DNA from 2 places in the Marinococcus sp. LNHM5E3-2.1 genome. Region 1 is predicted to be linked to the other one. Evidence: predicted binding sites of a transcription regulator. Region 1 holds the regulator's gene; the other holds the start of a gene.
The links. The regulator LexA, encoded in region 1, represses DNA repair genes until DNA is damaged. The targets are predictions, from matches to a motif close to CGAACATATGTTCG.
Positions count from the first base shown of each region.

Region 2: the regulator LexA is predicted to act here: its motif matches at 2,613-2,626, upstream of ACTRXH_RS10635 (YolD-like family protein).

Region 1 covers NZ_JBQLIB010000001.1:745,322-752,704, forward strand. Annotated here, with positions in the region: gene ACTRXH_RS03875 (hypothetical protein) at 1-112, shown strand, start outside; gene ACTRXH_RS03880 (sigmaY antisigma factor component) at 283-462, shown strand; gene ACTRXH_RS03885 (hypothetical protein) at 578-880, shown strand; gene ACTRXH_RS03890 (hypothetical protein) at 1,028-1,270, shown strand; gene ACTRXH_RS03895 (hypothetical protein) at 1,341-1,634, shown strand; gene ACTRXH_RS03900 (hypothetical protein) at 1,656-1,982, shown strand; gene ACTRXH_RS03905 (hypothetical protein) at 2,156-2,455, shown strand; gene ACTRXH_RS03910 (hypothetical protein) at 2,551-2,775, shown strand; gene ACTRXH_RS03915 (hypothetical protein) at 2,905-3,219, shown strand; gene lexA (transcriptional repressor LexA) at 3,270-3,896, opposite strand; gene ACTRXH_RS03925 (hypothetical protein) at 4,055-4,297, shown strand; gene ACTRXH_RS03930 (YneB family resolvase-like protein) at 4,325-4,984, shown strand; gene ACTRXH_RS03935 (DUF896 domain-containing protein) at 5,052-5,291, shown strand; gene tkt (transketolase) at 5,475-7,383, shown strand, end outside.
Region 2 covers NZ_JBQLIB010000008.1:85,862-93,244, reverse strand. Annotated here, with positions in the region: gene ACTRXH_RS10650 (four-helix bundle copper-binding protein) at 75-404, shown strand; gene aroA (3-phosphoshikimate 1-carboxyvinyltransferase) at 450-1,796, opposite strand; gene ACTRXH_RS10640 (hypothetical protein) at 1,876-2,172, opposite strand; gene ACTRXH_RS10635 (YolD-like family protein) at 2,241-2,582, opposite strand; gene ACTRXH_RS10630 (6-phospho-beta-glucosidase) at 2,703-4,031, opposite strand; gene ACTRXH_RS10625 (glycoside hydrolase family 1 protein) at 4,105-5,499, opposite strand; gene ACTRXH_RS10620 (PTS lactose/cellobiose transporter subunit IIA) at 5,595-5,900, opposite strand; gene celB (PTS cellobiose transporter subunit IIC) at 5,922-7,241, opposite strand; gene ACTRXH_RS10610 (lactose/cellobiose PTS transporter subunit IIB) at 7,253-7,383, opposite strand, start outside.

The DNA of each region.
Region 1 (7,383 bases):
AGAGGAATTGCTCAAAGGCATACGGGATTTTCGGGAAAACGAACGAATCATATCTGTCGTAAGCGACCTGCCGGTGTTAAATGAACAGTGGAAAGAGAAGGACAATATGTAACATGATTCGTTCAGGCCGGGACCGGACCGGGGGGATTTTTTTATTACTTACAGGGGGACCGGACTTTTTCCAGGAAGTCCGGTTTTTTATTAGGTGGGGGAGTATTAAAGGCATTGGCGTAGTATAATGAATAAAGCACCTCCCAGTCTTTGTCAGAGAGGAAGATGATGATGGACAAAAAAAGAAATACCGCCTGGCTGCTGGCTCCGCTGCTTTTGCTTCAGGCCTGGTGGCTTTACCGGGAAGCCGAAAAGCAGGGCAAAGCCAAATGGAAGTGGGGTCTGTGGGGATTAACACAGTTTCCGACCCCGGCAGTGGCTTTTTACGTCATTCATAAATGGAAGAAGTAAGCCCGGCTGCTGCTCTTCCGAGGTTTCAAACCGGCGTCGAGGTGTAATAGCATAAAAAGAAGCCGGGAATTCTGCCGGCACATGCAGCACCTATTAGAGTGAAGGGGCGACAAAAATGAAACAGGAAACCCAGGAAATTAACGAAATTGTACTCGACGAATCGGAGCTGCGATTTGAGTCTGCATACTTGTATCTCGAAACGTCCGATCCGGACCGGATCGGGGAAAGCGCCTGGACGATGGCCATTTATAATGCAGAACAGGAGTTTTCCGAAGAGTTTATCAATCGAAACAGCATCAGTATACGGTTCAAAACTGAAGAAGCAGAGTATCAGGGGCTCGTTCAATTTAAAAACATTGAAGGCGGCGGGAAGAAGCATTGCCACCTCGATGGTCTTGATGAACTGGTGCAGATATAAAGCAGGTATGACAACGGGTGACAGCGGAAGCTGGCGCCTGTTTTTTTATATGCACGAAAACCGGAAATCGGGGGAACGTTTAATACGTGCGAATTCGGGGATTATAGCTGTGAAAAGATGCTCAAAGATTGGAAAGGAGAGAAAGTCATGAGTCCGAGAAAAGAAGCAATGGCCCAGCTGGCCGGAAGAGTCGAGCGGGGGGAAATCGGCGCCGAATGGTCGCCGGTGGATGAAATCGAGCAGGATCGTTTTCAGGAGCTTGCGGAGCATGGATATGTTACGTATGACGATGCCTCCGGAGAAAAAGACCAGGCGGTTTACAGCGGTATTAAAATCACAAAAGAAGGCCGCGAGCTTTATGAAGAATACAAACGGCAGGTAGACGAATAGAAATTAACGCATCCCGCGGGCGGTTTTATACAAGCCGCCCTTTTAAAAGAATGAAATTCAGGAGGACGCGATGCCGACACTAGCACTAGAAGCTGTTAAAACAGTCTCCACAAATGAAGTTATTCAGGTAAATGAAGGTCACCTTCAGGCAGGCGGTGGACCGCTTGAACGCTGGACCGTTTCCATTACAGACTGCGACAACGAGGAATTTTTCCACCAGGCATTCGACAGTGCTTCTCCTGCGCTGGATTTATATTTTTACACCAGGGAAGGGTTCCAGTTTGGCGGACAGGCCTACATCACCCGGTCGGATCAGAAAAGCATAGAGCTTGAAGGAAGCAGTGCCCTTCAGGAACAATCGTAATCGAATAAAAGGAGGATGATGATGACACAGGAAGCGGATTTTTCCCAGGAAGGGCTGAAAGGCTACCACGTACGCCCGCTTCATTTTGCCGGGGAATCAGTCGAAGTGTATCAGGACGAAGAACTCGTGCTGCTCGTCCAGGTGACCACCTCGGCGATGGCAGCCGAAGCGAGTTTAAAGGAAGAAAACGTACCAGACTGGCTGTGGAGCATCGGCCTGGATTATCTGAAACAGGAAGCACCGACGGAAAGGAAGCGTCTTGTCATTACCGTGCAGGACGTGACGGACGGAGAAATAAACAAAACGTACGACAATTTATTGAGAGATTTCGAAGCGCCCTCGAGCTGAGAGGGTGCTTTTTGTTTTTATTTATATAGAAGAAAATGGCTAAAGGCTTCTTTTCCGGCAGGCAGAGAGAGAAACGGTTTTCACTCATTTGGGAAGGAAATTCTTTCGGAAAAAAACGGCCGGGTGTCTTCTCGAACCGAAAAAACTGTGGTATAAATAAGTGGAGGGGGTGGATGACAGTGGCTTTAGTGGAATTCAAATGCAGAACGCAGCCGCAGGTGACCTATAGCAGTGACGGTCATGAAATTCATTACAAGGTGATTGAATACGCCGATGGCTATGAAGTGGTGCTTCATTCGATGAGTGATTTTCAGCCGGCCGATGAAAAACTGTTATTTCATCAGGGAAGTCAGGTCATTCACGCCAAAGAGCATACTTACGTATTAGATACCTGCGATTGTGTGTACAGCGGTGAACCCGATGAAACCATCGATCATTCGATCTGTCACAAACCGTATTCTAAATCCATGTAAACAAACGCTAAGCGGAGCTTTCCTTCCCGGGAGGCTCTTTTTTGTGGCGGACGCAGGTACAAAAAATATTCTGGAAAATAGAAAGGGGCATACAAATGCTGCACTTTGAAAAGAAGGATCTTCACAATTTAAACCACGCGGAGGCGCCGTATGTATCCATTTACCAATACGGAAAAACGGACATCAGCAGCCATCCATCCGACAGCAGCCGGGTGGGGCTCTCCAAGCAGGGCATGATGAAGCTGGTGAATTACTGGATTGAAGAAGGCAACCTTGATGATAACGACAAGCAGCAGATTAAAGAGTGGCTCGACCAGTAACCCTTCAGGAGACGGGGAAGAAATTCGGGTTTAGCAGCAAAGGTGCAGGGAAAAGGAATCACAATTCACCAATAGAAAAACGAACTTCAGGCACGCATCGGCGCCGAAGTCGTTAAAGGGGGAATCGTGATGGCACGCCTGCTTGACTTTTACCACGGACCGTATGAAGGCAGCCCGGGAGAGTCTGAACATTTTAATGGACCGGTGCTTCACATCTTTGAGGGCGACCAGCTGCTGCTGTCGATGCAGATTACGGCAGAAGCGCTGGGGAAAAATGAACTGAACGTAGACATGACAACGGTGTATGAATGGCTCTGGCACCGGGGGCTTGAATTTATCGAACAGGAAAATATTACGTCAGCCACAGTGATAGTGATTACGGATAGAGATGTTGAAGGAAATAAAATTGTTACGTCGTACCGGACGCTTGCGTGCCGAGCATAATAGAAACGGGGCCGCCTGCTTCATTAAAGCAGGCGGCCCCGTTTATGTGATTAAAAGATGGTGCGGAAAACGCCGGTGACTCTGCCGAGTATCGTACAGTTTTCTAAAATGATCGGGTCCATGGTGGCATTTTCAGGCTGCAGGCGAATAAAGTTTTCTTCTTTATAAAACCGTTTGACCGTTGCTTCCATTTCATCGGTCATAGCGACAATAATATCGCCGTTATCAGCGGTCTGCTGTTTTTGAACGACAACAAGATCCCCGTCAAAAATGCCGGCCTCTATCATGCTGTCCCCCTGAATGGTAAGCATGTATACCTGTTCTTCGTCGGTCACCATGCGCTCCGGAAGAGGGATGTATTCTTCTACATTTTCCACCGCAGTGATAGGTTCCCCGGCCGTGACTTTACCGATCACCGGCACGTACACAGCTTTGCTTTCGTGAATCGGCTCGCTGCCCTGGTCTTCAAGCTCAAGCACTTCAATTGCCCGCGGCTTAGTCGGGTCGCGGCGGATTAAATTTTTGTTTTCAAGACGGGCGAGGTGCCCGTGCACCGTTGAACTCGAGGCGAGCCCCACGGCTTCTCCGATCTCCCGGACCGAAGGCGGATAGCCTTTTTCTTTTACTTCTTCTTTTATATAATCAAGAATTTGCTGCTGGCGCTTGGATAGCTTCATCTCCGCACCTCCTTTTGAGGAATTTTTCTGAGTAAAGTATAGCATGAGGGGAACAAAAACGCAAACACCCGTTCTAATATTTCTGTTGACGGGAACAGGTATTCTGGTATACTGGATGAATATAAGAACATACATTCTCATTCAGGGGGAACATGCATATGAATAAACTCAAAACCTTCACTTCAACGGACTGGACGATGCTTGCCTTATTTGCATTCGCGCTTTTATTTTTGGTATATTCAGCGGACGCTTCGATCACTCCGGACACGCTGGGCGGCACGGAAGCAGACCGGCCGGCAGAAATCGTCTATGAACAGGAGCATCCGGTTTTGAAGGACAGGCCGGGGTATCAGGAACAGCCGTGGGAACGAACGGTTTCGTTTGACGCTGCCGAACAGTAAAACACGAACGGAAAGGAACGCAGATAAATGAAAGCATGCATCATTTACGCCCGGGTAAGTACGGAAAAAGAAGAACAGCAGTCCTCGCTTGCCAGGCAGCAGGAGGAGCTGGAGGCTCTTGCTGCAGCGAACGGTTGGGCGGTGCAGCAGACCGTGACAGAACAGGAGAGCAGCTATTCCGTGGAACGGGACGGGCTTCTCCGTGTGTTTGAGCTCCTCGATGACACCGGGGCGGATACACTGCTGATTACCGATGATACGCGGCTTGGACGCGGAAATGCTAAAATCGCCGTGCTCCATGAACTGCAGAAAAGGGGCACGTCCATCTATACAGTGAAGGACGACGGGGAGCTCGAAATTGCGGATACCGATCATATGATTATGGAAATCTTGTCCATAGTGGAAGAGCATCAGCGCCGGCTGCATAATTTTAAAATTAAGCGGGGGATGCAGCGGGCGGTGGAAAATGGGTACCACCCGGAAGAAAATTTCGGATTAAACCGCAGCGGCGGCCGGAAGAAAATAGAGGTGCCCATTGAAGAAATTGTTAAGCTGAAACAGCGGGAGCTGACGTTTAAAGATATCGCTCTGACGCTCCGGGGCCTGGGCTATGATATTTCTAAAGCGACGGTGCACCGCCGTTATAAAGAATATGAACAGCAGCGCGCAGAGATAGAACCGCAGTGATTTGTTTGCGGTACGTCGCTGTTTTTAATATAATAAAAAAGGAACGCCATTTTAAGGGAGGCAACTTATGCTTTCGAAAGAAAAAATTGACCGGATTAATGAGTTAGCCAAACGTCAAAAATCGTCGGGGCTGACTGCAGAAGAACAAGAAGAACAGCAGGCGCTGCGTCAGGAATATTTAAGTAAATTCCGTTCCTCGTTTAAAAACCAGCTCGAAAACGTAAAAGTGGTGGATGAAGAAGGCACGGATGTAACTCCAAGCAAGCTCGAGCGTGTCAAACGACGGAACCGCAGCTTCCGGCATTAAGATAAAAGAGAGGCCTGGTCTTAACAAAGAGCAGGTCTTTTGATTTTCTTCTCTATTAACACGCTTGTGTAATCGTTTTAAAACCTTTATCATAAAAGCGTACTAGAACACGGAAATTCCCGCGGGGTCAACTCATAAGTGCGGGTTTCCACCCAAAAATACATACAGTGGAGGGACATATGCATGGCAATTAGCACAGAACAGTTAGCAATTAACACGATTCGGACGCTGTCCATCGAAAGTATTGAAAAAGCCCAGTCGGGTCACCCGGGGCTTCCGATGGGAGCGGCGCCGATGGCGTACGCGCTCTGGACCAAATCCATGAACCACAACCCGGCCAATCCGGACTGGTTTAACCGCGACCGCTTCGTGCTGTCCGCCGGACACGGATCGATGCTTCTATACAGCATGCTGCACCTGAGCGGCTACGACCTCTCGCTCGAGGAACTGAAAAACTTCCGCCAGTGGGGAAGCCAGACACCGGGCCACCCGGAATACGGGCATACCGCCGGCGTGGAGGCAACCACCGGCCCGCTCGGCCAGGGACTGGCCATGGGCACCGGGATGGCGATGGCGGAGCGCCATCTGGCAGCCAAGTACAACACCGACGACCACGCCGTGGTGGATCATTTCACGTACGTGCTCTGCGGCGACGGCGACCTGATGGAAGGCGTTGCTTCGGAATCGGCGTCCCTCGCCGGCCACCTGAAGCTCGGCAACCTGGTCGTGCTGTACGACTCCAACGACGTGTCGCTTGACGGCGCGCTTCACCAGTCGTTCTCCGAAAACGTGCTGCAGCGCTATGAAGCCTACGGCTGGCACACGGTCTTTATCGAAGACGGCAACGACGTTGATGCGATTGAAGCAGCGATCGAAGAAGCGAAGCAGTCCCCGAAACCGTCGATGATCGAAGTGAAAACCGTCATCGGCTACGGAGCACCGAACAAAGGCGGCACGAATGCGGCCCACGGCGCGCCGATCGGCGACGAGGAGTACAACCTGGTGAAAGAAGCCTACCAGTGGGACTACGACGCGTTTCATATCCCGCCGGAAGTAACCGAGCTGTTTGACGAAGTCAAGCAGGCCGGTGCGAAGGCCGAACAGGAATGGAACGAGCTGTTTGACACCTACAAGCAGGCGAACCCGGAACTCGCCGGCGAACTCGAACAGGCGATTGCCGGCGAGCTGCCGGAAGGCTGGGATGCCAATCTGCCGGTCTTTACGGATGAAAAAGTAGCGACCCGTGCCGCATCCGGCGATGTGCTGCAGGAAGTAGCGGCCGCCGTGCCGTCGCTCTTCGGCGGATCGGCCGACCTGGCCGGCTCCAACAAGACACTGATCAAAGCGGAGAATGATTTCAGCCGTAACGACTACACCGGCCGCAACATCTGGTTCGGTGTCCGCGAATTCGCCATGGCGGCAGCGGTGAATGGCATTCAGCTGCACGGCGGTCTGAAGCCGTTCGGTTCGACCTTCCTGGTCTTTTCCGATTACCTTCGTCCGGCGCTGCGCCTGAGCGCGTTGATGGGGCTGCCGCTGACTCAGGTATTCACGCACGACAGCATCGCGGTCGGTGAAGACGGCCCGACACATGAGCCGGTGGAACAGCTGGCGGCGCTCCGGGCGATTCCGAACCTGAACGTGATCCGTCCAGCGGACGGCAACGAAACGGTCGCTGCGTGGCGCGTGGCGATGGAAAGCGAATCGACGCCAACGGCGCTCGTCATGACCCGCCAGGGCGTACCGACGCTCGAAGACACGAAGGAAAAAGCGGTGGAAGGCGTCCGCAAAGGAGCCTACGTGATCGGCGAACAGGCCGAAAAGCCGGATCTCCTTCTCGTCGCTGCGGGATCGGAAGTGTCCCTCGCGGTGGATGCGAAAGCCCAGCTGCAGAACGACGGGTGGACGGTCAACGTCGTCAGCATGCCGAACTTCCATGCGTTCGATCATCAATCTGAGGAATACCGCCGGTCCGTGCTACCGGACGGCGTACCGGCGATGGCCGTGGAAATGGGATCGTCCTTCGGATGGTACAAGTATGTCGGCTCCCACGGCTCCGTGTACGGCATCGACCGCTTCGGTGCGTCCGCGC
Region 2 (7,383 bases), on a different contig from region 1:
ATATTTTACGTTTGAATAAATACCCCTTCCGGGAACCCCTATACCAGTATCTAATATTAGAAAGGGTGATAAATATGAACGCTACACAGAAGGAATGCCTCGAAGCATGCATCGAATGTATGAAGCAGTGCAATCAGTGCTTTAACGACTGCCTCCAGGAAGACGACGTGAAAATGATGGCCGAATGTATACGTCTCGACCGTGAATGCGCAGACATTTGTGCTCTGACAGCTAAAGCAATACAGTCCAACAGTCCATTGATGAAAGAGACCGCTCAGCTGTGTGCAGAGGCCTGCAAAACATGCGGAGATGAATGTGCCAAGCATGACCATCAGCACTGCAAAGACTGCGCAGATGCCTGCTACCGCTGCGAAAAAGCATGCCGGGAGCTTGCCGCGTCATAATTTCTGCACAAAAGCCCCCTCCTAAAAATGGAGAGGGCTTCTTTTTTATGAAAATTTCACCGGTACGCCGGCTGCTTCAAACAAATCATAGAAGGTCGGACACGTTTTCGATACGCACCCCGGGTCTTCAATATGAATCCCGGGCACCTTCGCACCAATCAGTGAAAGGGCCATAGCCACCCGGTGGTCATCGTACGAGTGAAGCGACACACCGATTGGTGTCCCCGGGTATACTTTCAGTCCATCCGAGTATTCATCCACCCGGATGCCCATTTTCTGGAGCTCTGTACAGGCTGCATGAATGCGGTCGGATTCGTGGTGACGAATATGCTCCACGTCCCGGATCGTAATCGGCGCATCGGCAAACGGAGCCAGGGCAGCAACGGTCAGCGTCTGATCGGACATTTCCTTCATGCTGAGCTCAAATCCTCCCGAAAGCTGTTCGGGTCCTGCAACTTCAATGTAGGTGTCACCTTTTTCCACCCGGCAGCCCATTTTTTCAAACACATCCACCATCCCTATATCCGGCTGGTTGGTGTCCATCGTTAAATTATTAATACGGACCGTCCCGGCCGTCAGTGCCGCGAGTGCCATAAAATAACTGGCTGTCGACGCATCTGCTTCAAGCGCCATACTCCGGCCCTGAAAGTTCTTTGCCGGTACCTGCATATCGGTTAAATCCTCATTGTACGTGACCGGCACCCCGAACTGATTCATCAAATCGAGCGTAATGTGTACATAGGCATGCTGCACAATGTAATCCGGAATCCGGATGCGCAGGCCTTCCTCTGTATAGGCGCCCGTCAGCAGCAGGCCGCTGATAAACTGGCTCGATAATTTCCCGGAAATGGTCACTTCTTTCCCAGGGAGCCCGCCCGCATGAATTTCAAGCGGGTAAAACCCCTTTTTATCTATGTAATGAACGTCGGCCCCGAGCGTTTCCAGGGCTTCCATTAACGGCTCCACCGGACGCTCGCTCATCCGTTTGCTCGCTTCCACTTTGTAAACCCCTCTCCCGGCGGCGGCAAGCGGTCCCGGAAGGAAACGGGCCGTAGTGCCGGCAGCGCCTATGTAAAGCTCTGCGTCCTCCTCCGGCCACCGGCCACCGCATCCATGAATCGTGACCGTATCTCCTTCCACTTCGGACTTTACGCCAAGCGCCCGGAGCGCACCAAGACACCAGTACGAGTCATCGCTTTTTAAAATGCCTGAAAGAGTGGACGTGCCTTCTGCAAGCGCGGCCATGATCAGGGCCCGATTCGTAAAACTCTTGCTTCCCGGCACCGTCAAAGAGGTGTGAATCGATCCGGGCGCAACTGGAGAAACGTGTACTTTGTCTACATCCGTTAATGATGCCCACGGCGAGCGGGCCCGAAAATCTGGTGTACTCATAAAACATCCGTCCTCTGCATCTTTTTCTACATTACACCACGAACCAGTACTGCGCGCAACCAGCGTTTTTTCCGAAGACTTATACCACCCCGGTAAGGGCCGGACTGACCATAAACCAGAGAAGAAGCACCGCCATAACAATCCAGCCGCTCAGCTTCATCCATCCCGGCTCCCGGCGCGAAAAAGCAATCATGCTCATAAATGCACTGAGCGCAAGCAGCAGAATGCCGATCGTCAGCAGCGACCCGAATAACGGCACCAGGGGACTGTTGTCGGGAAGGGAAAACACCGCTGAAACAATAATCGATACAGCAATCAGTCCGAGACCTCCCAGGGAAGACGTTAAAGAAATTCTGCTGAATTTTTTATCCTTCATTTCATCCTCTCCCTTTTGAGTTCTGTTCTTATTTTCCTTTCCCTTACGCCTATTTCAAAAACGTGCGTTTACGTTTCCAGATCCATAATATCCTGCACGCCGACATGCCGGACGTCTCCACCCGCCTCTATTTTAATTGTTTTGTTCAGCGCATCCAGATGCAGAATTTTTCCGGTCATTTTTATTTCTGCATAAGGATCAAACAAGTGAAGCGTCACTTCTGTCCCAGCCGTCAGAGCCTCCTGAAGGCGATGGGAAAATTCCTCAAGCTGCTGCTCATCCCAGAGAGGCCTGAACTTCATTCGGTCCTCTTTTTGATGACGCAGCCACATTTCCCGGTGCTCCGGCAGAATCATCCGGCTGGATTCCCAGCGCATATTCGACCCCGGGGTTAATTTGTTTTCTTTCATCCGTAACGCCTCCTTCCGCTTCAGTATACACGAACATTTGTTCTTTTTGTGGTTTATTTTTAAATATGGAAAATTTTTTCTGACAAAAAAGGCCTCCTGCATTAGGAGACCTTCATCATTTCAAATCTTTTCTGTCTGGAAAAATTGCGGCAAATGTTCTCTATGAGCTTCGAGCATATCATCAAGCATGTGCTTTGCTTTCGTGTCGGACGGGACGAGAGGATTAATCGTCATCGCCAGAAGAGCCGTCTGGTAGCTTCCCGTTACTGCCGCTTCGGCAGCGACCCGTTCAAACGACTTGATCTGCTGCACAAGTCCCTGGACTGCCACCGGAAGCTCCCCGACAGCCACCGGCCGGGGACCGTCCTTCGTAATGACGGAGCTGATTTCCACCGCCGACTCTGCTGGAATCCCTGCAATGGCACCGCGGTTTCTCGTATTAACCGGCTGGATGTCCCGGGTGTCATTATATATCGAATTGATCAGGCTGCAGGCCGCTTCGCTGTAATAAGCCCCGCCGCGCTGCTCAAGCTGCTCGGGCTTCGTCCGGAGCGTTTCATCGGCATAAAGGGCAAACAGCTCCTCCTCCACCCCCTGGACGACTTCGGCCCGGGTACCTGCTTCTTTGGCAGCCTCCTGTTCTTCGGCCAGCATTTCCTCTGTTTTATAGTAATACCGGTGATACGGACAGGGAAGCACCTGCAGAGCCCGGATAAAATCAGGCTCCCATCCGAGCGCTGCGATATTTTTCATGGTGGAGACATTCGCCGGATCTGCCATCGCTTCAAGCGCCTGCTGCTTTATGTTCTGGCCATCGAGGTAAATGTTCAGCCCGTACACCATATGATTCAGCCCCGCAAAATCAATCTGTATCCGGCTGCCTTCCACTCCAAGTGCATCGGCCACCCCCATCTGCATTCCCACCGGCACGTTGCAGAGGCCGACAATGCGTTCATGGTTTGTATAGCGCAGCACCGCTTCTGTTACCATGCCGGCTGGATTCGTAAAGTTTACAAGCCATGCGTCCGGACACAGCCGCTCGATATCATGCACAATGTCAATAATAACCGGAATGGTCCGCAGTCCTTTGAACAGTCCCCCCGGCCCGTTCGTCTCCTGACCGATCACGCCGTAAGCGAGCGGTATCCGCTCATCCTTCGCCCGTGCTTCAAGCATGCCCACCCGGAACTGGGTCGTGACAAAATCCGCTCCCGGCAGCGCCTCCTCCCGGCTGTAGGAAAGGTGCACTGTCATATCAATACCTGCTTCGGCTGTCATGCGCTGGGCGAGTCTTCCTACGATCTCCAATTTTTCTTTTCCTTCCGGAATATCCACGAGCCATAGTTCCTTCACCGGCAGTTCGTTGTGTCTTTTAATAAAGCCCTCCACGAGCTCCGGTGTATAGCTGGATCCCCCGCCGACCGTTACAATCTTAATACCTTCCTTCATCGTCCCACTCCTTTTTTATGCCTATATTTATACAGACCAGGCCGCCTGCGTGTAGACAGACGGCCCCGTAATGTTATTTTTCAAATCCGTTATTTTTGTGGACGGCCGTGATCCAGTAGGCACTCTTTTTCGGCGTGCGCTCCTCTGTATCAATATTGACGGAAAAATAGCCGTAGCGGTTTTTATATGCATTCATCCAGGACCAGTTATCGATAAACGACCAGAGATGGTACCCTTTGGCGTTAGCGCCTTCTTCGATGGCCTGGTGCAGCCATTCGAGATGATCCTGAATAAACTCAATGCGGTAATCATCCTGAATCATCCCGTTTTCCATAAACCGGGCTTCATCCTGAACCCCCATGCCGTTTTCAGAAATGAACGACGGAATATTCCCGTAGTTATCCCGGAGATTCATCATGATGTCATAGACACCCTTCGGATAAATTTCCCATCCGCGGTACGGGTTCATCTTCCGGCCGGGCATTTCGTAGTGGTCGAAAAACCATTCCGGCAGTATTGGAGCACTTGGATTCGGGAGATTTTCCTTCGCTTTAACCCGGCGAGGCTGATAGTAGTTCACACCCAGCAGGTCGATTTTCCCTTCCTGAATCAGCTCCCTGTCCCCGCTCTCGGTATCCGGAAGCATCCCGTGCTCCCCGAGCAGGTCAATCAGCTCCTGTGGATACTCCCCGAGCACCGTTGGATCAAGAAAGCTCCGGTTGAAAAATAAATCCGCAATCCGGGAAGCCTTCAGATCTGCCGGGTGGCTGCTCCTTGGATAGGAAGGTGTCAGATTCAAAATAATGCCGATTTCCCCGCCGGCGCGGTCTTTTTCACGAAAAGCCCTAACCGCGAACACGTGGGACAGAAGCGTATGATAGCCCACCTGGGCCGCCCGCTTCATGTCGACTACATTAGGATAGTGAAAGTCATACATGTAGCCACCCTCCACCGGAACAATCGGTTCATTGTGCGTGAACCATTTTTTTACCCGGTCGCCGAACAGATCAAAGCAGATGCCGGCATAACGGCCAAAGTGTTCCGCCGTCTCTCTATTTTCCCAGCCGCCAATTTCCTGCATCGCCATCGGCATATCAAAATGATATAAACAGACAAATGGCTCCACGTCCTGCGCAATCATTTCATTGATAACGTTGTTGTAAAAATCAACGGCTTCCGGATTCACTTCCCCCGAGCCGTCCGGTATCAGCCGGGACCAGGAGATCGACAAGCGAAAGGAATTAAAATTAATCTCCTTCATCCGGGCGATGTCGTCCTTGTACTGGTGGTAAAAGTCGGACGTGGTGCCGGGACCGACGCCATTAAAAAAGCGATTCGGCTCTTCTTCAAACCATTGATCCCAAATATTTTTCCCTTTACCGCCTTCCTTCGCGGCGCCTTCAATCTGAGTGGCGGATGTGGCCGCCCCCCACCAGAATCCTTCTGGAAACGTGAACTGTTCTGCCATAGATGGTACCTCCTAAAATGGTTGGGCCTGAATATGTTTTATAATAAGCAGGAACCCGGCCCTCTTTTTCTTTTTGCCAGGCTCCTTTTTCATAGTTAACGAGTGCGGTACACTTCCACGATCTCCTCCGCCAGATCTCTGACCGTCATGGAGGTCATCAAATGATCCTGCGAATGAATCAGCATGACATTAACGGAAAAATCTTCGCCGCTTGCTTCTTTCGTGAGCAGGTTAGTCTGATAGGAATGTGCTTTTCCAAGTTCTTCCCCTGCTTCCTTAATCAGTTCTTCTGCACGGTCGAAATTTCCCGCCTTCGCTTCCTGGATCGCTTCCATGGCGTTTGCTTTGCCGTTGCCGGCGTATAATATAATCTGAAACGCCGTTTCTGTTAACGCTTCCATATTCTCCACTCCTATCCTGATTTAACCGCTTTTTTGCTTGTTGTCTGCATTTGTCATTTCTTTTTCTGCCTCTACTTCGTTCCGGAAATACTGACGGTCCAGAATACGCAGGAACGGGAACCAGATGATAAACACCACAGCCAGGTTAAACAGCTGCAGGACTGCCCCCTGCCAGGCGTTCCCAGTAGCCAGAAATCCGCTTAAGAAAATCGGGGTGGTCCACGGAACGATAATTCCTGCCGGCTTTGGCACGAGACCGATCGACATCGTTACATATGTGATGACTGCGATCACGACCGGAGCCACCAGCCACGGAATTAATACCAGTGGGTTCATAATGATCGGCAGACCGAAAATAATCGGTTCGTTAACGTTAAAGAATCCTGGAGGCCCACCGACTTTACCGAGCTGTTTTGCCTGTTTGCTGCGTGCGAGCATGAACAGCCAGAGCACAATCGCAAGGGTCATGCCGGAGCCGCCCATTCCTACAATAAATGTATCAATAAATTGCTTTGTTACAACGTTTGGAAGCTCTTCTCCAGCCTGGAATGCGCTCAGGTTCTGCTCGTTCAGCGCGTACCAGATCGGGTCGAACACGGAGTTAACCAGAATCTGTCCGTGCAGGCCGAAAAACCAGAATACCTGAATCATAAGAACAGCTATGATCGTAGCCGGCAGCCCGCTGCCAAGCGCGGTTAACGGTTCCTGTAACACGGTGTAAATAAAGTTCTGGGCAGACTCAAACGGGGTAAGACTGAACAAAATACGGATAGCGAGAAATACTGATAAGGTCAATGACACTGGGATTAAGGCGCTGAACGATCTGGAGACAGCCTCCGGAACTCCGGCCGGCATTTTGATCGTCAGGTTTTTCTGTACAAAGTAGCGGTACAGCTCGGCTGCGAGAAACGCGGTCAGTATACCGACGAACATGCCTTCCGCCCCGAGAGTGGAAGTAGGTATAACTCCCTCAACGTCTTCGAAGGTCTGCGGTGTTAATATGATAAAACCAGCCAGAGCAACAACCCCGCCGTAGAGTGCTTCCACGCCGTAAGAGGCTGTTAATTTATACCCTATACCGATGATAACAAAAAGTCCCATAATACTTAGCGTGGATGCCGAAGCCGGACCAAGCGCTGCCTGATAGGCTGCATAGGCGTCTTCCCCGATCAGCTGGTCAAGAAAAGGAAAATTGGCGAGAACAACTAAAATGGAGCCAAAAATGATTAACGGCAGGGCAATCAAAAACCCGTCGCGCAAGGCCGTCAGATGACGGTTATTATTTAACTTTTCTGCGATTGGCATTAGAATGTTTTCCAATACCTCCATAAAACGATTCATGTGTCTCCCCCCTATTTTTGCTCGCTTAACAGCTTCATGGCGTGATCAAGTACAGCTTTTCCGTCTACCCGTCCGTAAGCGACGGAATCAATAATATCAAGCGGAATCCCCTGTTCATCGGCAACCTTGCCAAATTTTTTCT